One region of the Streptomyces sp. NPDC088745 genome, then DNA from elsewhere that is predicted to be linked to it. Evidence: riboswitches for the same ligand, from Rfam matches in the RefSeq annotation. Region 1 holds a riboswitch; the other holds the start of a gene.
The links. A riboswitch is a leader RNA that binds a small molecule or an ion and turns the genes downstream of it on or off. The one in region 1 is predicted to bind glycine.
Positions count from the first base shown of each region.

Region 2: another riboswitch for glycine. It lies ahead of gcvP (aminomethyl-transferring glycine dehydrogenase); the one in region 1 lies ahead of gcvT (glycine cleavage system aminomethyltransferase GcvT).

Region 1 covers NZ_JBIVLB010000011.1:9,732-11,923, reverse strand. The annotation lists gene ACIP93_RS25770 (hypothetical protein) at 1-70, shown strand, start outside; gene ACIP93_RS25765 (AAA family ATPase) at 128-787, opposite strand; glycine riboswitch at 943-1,040, shown strand; gene gcvT (glycine cleavage system aminomethyltransferase GcvT) at 1,186-2,192, shown strand, end outside.
Region 2 covers NZ_JBIVLB010000014.1:10,127-12,318, reverse strand. The annotation lists gene gcvP (aminomethyl-transferring glycine dehydrogenase) at 1-1,193, opposite strand, end outside; glycine riboswitch at 1,394-1,490, opposite strand; gene ACIP93_RS29215 (PRC-barrel domain-containing protein) at 1,618-1,935, shown strand; gene ACIP93_RS29210 (DNA polymerase IV) at 2,020-2,192, opposite strand, start outside.

The DNA of each region.
Region 1 (2,192 bases):
GCAGCACGCTTCCATCGACCTGGCGGCCAAGGTGTGGTCCAAGACCTCGGCCGCCCGTTCCCCGGAGTAGTCCCGCCGCCCGCCGCCGGCGCACCCCGCCGGCGGCGGGCACCCGGGGCCCCGGCCCCTACTCCACCTCGAAGCCGATCTCCCTGAGCGCCCCCGCCGCGTCCCGGTCCAGCAGGACCGCCGAGGCGCACCCGGCCGGCAGCCGCCCCTGCTCCGCGTCCCCGACCAGGGCGCCGACGGCCCTGCGGTGCCGGGCGAAGGCGTAACCGGAGACTCCGCGTCCGCGCTCCCGCTGGCCGTCCCTGGCCACTTCGGGGGACACGTCGAGCAGGATCAGCCGCAGCCCGCGCCCGCGCCTGCGGGCCTCGCGCGCCAGCCACCGGCGCACCCACGCCTGCGTACCGCAGTCGTGCACGACGACGGACTCCCCGGAGCGCAGCGCACGGCGCAGCCCGGCGTAGTGCGCCACCCGGACGAGGGGCCGGTAGAGGGCGTAGGGCAGCAGACGCGGCGCCTTCGCGTCCCAGCGCTCGCGCACGTCCTGGGAGTCGATGGTCCGCACCCCCGTGGCGGCCCGCCCCATCAGCGTGGACTTGCCGCTGCCGGGCAGCCCGGACACCACGACCACGTCCCCCCGGGCGAACATCAGCCGCCGCGGACTGCGTCCCTCGCGTTCCCGCAGATCGCGTACGACCACGGTGGACACGGGCCCCACCGCCCCCACGGCCGCCGCGATCCGCGGACCTGTCGTCGTAACGCATGCACTGGGCTGCTGCAACGTCCTCACCGCTCCCCCTCGGGTATGCCCTCACCCTTGCCCAAGAAGTGTAAAGAAAAGGTAATGCGGGACAAGCGATTTGCTGACCGGGAGGGCCGTGCAATGATGTGCGCGCCAGGCGTCCCCTGTGCACCCCCAACTTCACAAAGGCCGTATGAATCCGCGCGGGAGAGTCCTCGGCACCAGTGCCGCGGGACGCCGAAGGAGCAAGCTCCTCCCTTGAATCTCTCAGGCCCCGTACCGCGCGGGCGAGGCAGATCTGAAAAGCGGGTCCCCCCACCGGGCGGCCCCACCCAAGGTGCAAGCCGCACGCGCGTGTCGCGACGGCGAACCTCTCAGGTTCCGATGACAGATGGGGAGGACCGTCCCCGTCGTCATGCCCTGGGAGTCCTTCCGTCATGAGCACCGCCCCCCGCCACACCGCCCTCGATGCCCTGCATCGCTCGCTCGGCGCGACGATGACCGACTTCGCGGGCTGGGACATGCCGCTGCGGTACGCCTCCGAGCGCGACGAGCACAACGCCGTGCGCACCCGGGCCGGCCTCTTCGACCTCTCCCACATGGGGGAGATCACGGTCACCGGCCCGCAGGCCGTGGACCTCCTGGACTTCGCCCTCGTCGGCAACATCGGCACCGTGGGCCTCGGCCGCGCCCGGTACACGATGATCTGCCAGGAGGACGGCGGCATCGTCGACGACCTGATCGTCTACCGCCTGGGCGAGACGGAGTACATGGTCGTCGCCAACGCCGGAAACGCCCAGGTCGTCCTGGACGCCCTGACCGCCCGCGCCGAGGGCTTCGACGCGGAGGTCCGCGACGACCGCGAGGCGTACGCCCTGATCGCGGTCCAGGGCCCGGAGTCCCCCGGCATCCTGAAGTCCGTCACGGACGCCGACCTGGACGGTCTGAAGTACTACGCGGGCCTGCCCGGCACCGTCGCCGGCGTCCCGGCGCTGATCGCCCGCACCGGCTACACCGGCGAGGACGGCTTCGAGCTGTTCGTCGAGCCGCGGCACGCGGAGGCCCTGTGGCGGGCGCTGACCGAGGCGGGCGCGGGCGTCGGCCTCGTCCCGTGCGGCCTGTCCTGCCGCGACACGCTGCGCCTGGAGGCGGGCATGCCGCTGTACGGCAACGAGCTGACCACGCGGCTCACCCCCTTCGACGCGGGCCTCGGCCGGGTCGTCAAGTTCGAGAAGGAGGGCGACTTCGTCGGCCGTACGTCCCTGGAGGCGGCCGCCGAGCGCGCCGAGACCGCTCCGCCGCGCAAGCTGGTCGGCCTGATCGCCGAGGGCCGCCGCGTCCCGCGCTCCGGCTACCAGGTCGTCGCGGACGGCGAGGTCATCGGCGAGGTCACCTCCGGCGCCCCGTCCCCCACCCTGGGCAGGCCGATCGCCATGGCGTACGT
Region 2 (2,192 bases), on a different contig from region 1:
AGCGTGTCGAAGTACGCGCCGTGCACGACCTCCACACCGCCGGCGCGCAGCCCCTCAGCGAGGATCGACGCGTAGCGGTGCGTGCGCCGCGCGATGCCCTTGAGCCCCTCGGGCCCGTGGTACACGGCGTACATCCCGGCCATCACGGCCAGCAGGACCTGCGCCGTGCAGATGTTGCTCGTCGCCTTCTCACGGCGGATGTGCTGCTCACGCGTCTGGAGCGCCAGCCGGTACGCCTTGTTGCCGTCGGCGTCCACGGACACGCCCACGAGGCGGCCCGGCAGGCTGCGCGCGAACTTCTCGCGTACGGCCATGAACCCGGCGTGCGGACCGCCGAAGCCCATCGGCACGCCGAAGCGCTGCGTGGTGCCCACCGCGATGTCCGCGCCCAGCTCGCCCGGCGACGTCAGCAGCGTCAGCGCCAGCAGGTCGGCGGCGACGGTGACGATCGCCCCGAGCTCGTGCGCGGCGTCGATCACCGGCTTGATGTCCCGCACCACGCCGGAGGCGCCGGGGTACTGGAGCAGCACGCCGAACACACCGCGCTCGGCGGCCTCGGCCGGGACGCCCTCGCTCAGGTCGGCGACGACGACCTCCACACCGGTCGGCTCGGCGCGGGTCCGGAGGACGGCGATGGTCTGCGGAAGCGTTTCCGCATCCACCAGGAACACACCGCTCTTGACCTTGCCCACGCGGCGCGCGAGCGACATGGCCTCGGCCGCGGCGGTGCCCTCGTCGAGCAGCGAGGCGCCCGAGGTCGGCAGCCCGGTCAGCTCGGCGACCATCGTCTGGAAGTTGAGCAGCGCCTCCAGCCGGCCCTGCGAGATCTCCGGCTGGTACGGGGTGTACGCCGTGTACCAGGCGGGGTTCTCCATCACGTTGCGCAGGATGACCGGCGGAGTGAAGGTCCCGTAGTACCCGAGCCCGATCATCGGGGCGAGCACCTGGTTGCGGTCGGCGAGGGTGCGCAGCTCGGCCAGGACCTCGGCCTCGGTGCGCGCGTCCGGAAGCCCCAGCGCCTCGGCGTTCTTGATGGCGTCCGGCACCGCGGCGGCGGTCAGCTCGTCGAGCGACCCGTAACCGACCTGCGCGAGCATCTTGGCCTGCGCTTCGCCATCGGGGCCGATGTGACGCTGCTCGAAGGGAATGCCACGCTCGAGCTCTGCGAGCGGAATACGACGGTTGGCGGTCATCTGCGGAAGGCCTCCTGGTCCGACACGACCTGCGAGGGGCACCACGGCACGGGTACCCGGACGGCCTCCCCCTCTGTCATCTCAACCTGAGAGCTTCACCGGAGCGCCACAGAACCGCGCCCCGACTTTCACCGTCGGTGAGGAAAGGCCACGCACCGGCCTGCGCCGGACCCGCCACCCGCCCTGCTTTCCAGAGTGACCTCGTCCGTGCGGTACAGGGGCCTGAGAGATTCCGGGGAGGAGTTGCTCCTTCGGCGCCTCCGACACGTACTCGGAGGACTCTCCCGCACGGGGTCAGCAGCCTCGGCCAGCCTACCAGCGCACTCATCGTTCGATCCCTCAAGTGGCCAGCCTCGGGAATCTGTTCTTTCGTAGTGTTTTACGGGGATTCACCCAGCAGCTGCTGCGACCAGTTGGAGGGACCGTGCAGACCGACATCGATCCGCGCAGCCTGATCGGCCGCAAGGCGTTCGACCGCAACGGCACGAAGATCGGAACCGTGGACGAGGTCTACCTCGACGACGCCACCGGCACTCCGGAATGGGCGGCCCTGCGCACGGGGCTCTTCTCCCGCGACGCCTTCGTCCCCCTGGAGCCCAGCCGCCTGGAGGACGACACCCTGCACATCCCCTTCGAGAAGTCCCTGATCCGCGACGCCCCCGACTTCGGCGTGGGCCGCCACCTCTCCCCCGAACAGGAACTCCAGCTCTACCACCACTACGGCCTCCACGTCCCCCAATGACAGGGGCGCCCCCGCGAGGACGGCGCCGGGACGAGGTCCGCGGGCCCGGGGCGAGCCGCCGCCCCGAACGGTGACCCTCCGCCCCTACCCCACCAGCGGCAGCGGCTCCCCCGCCGCCAGATCCGGGTCGTCGACCCGAAACGTCCGCACCCGCCCCGGCCCCGCCGACCCCGGTTCCTCGAACCGCACCGTCACCCGCCCCAGCCCGCTCCCCTGCACCCACCCCGGCCCGTACTCCACGTGCCGCACGTCGTGCC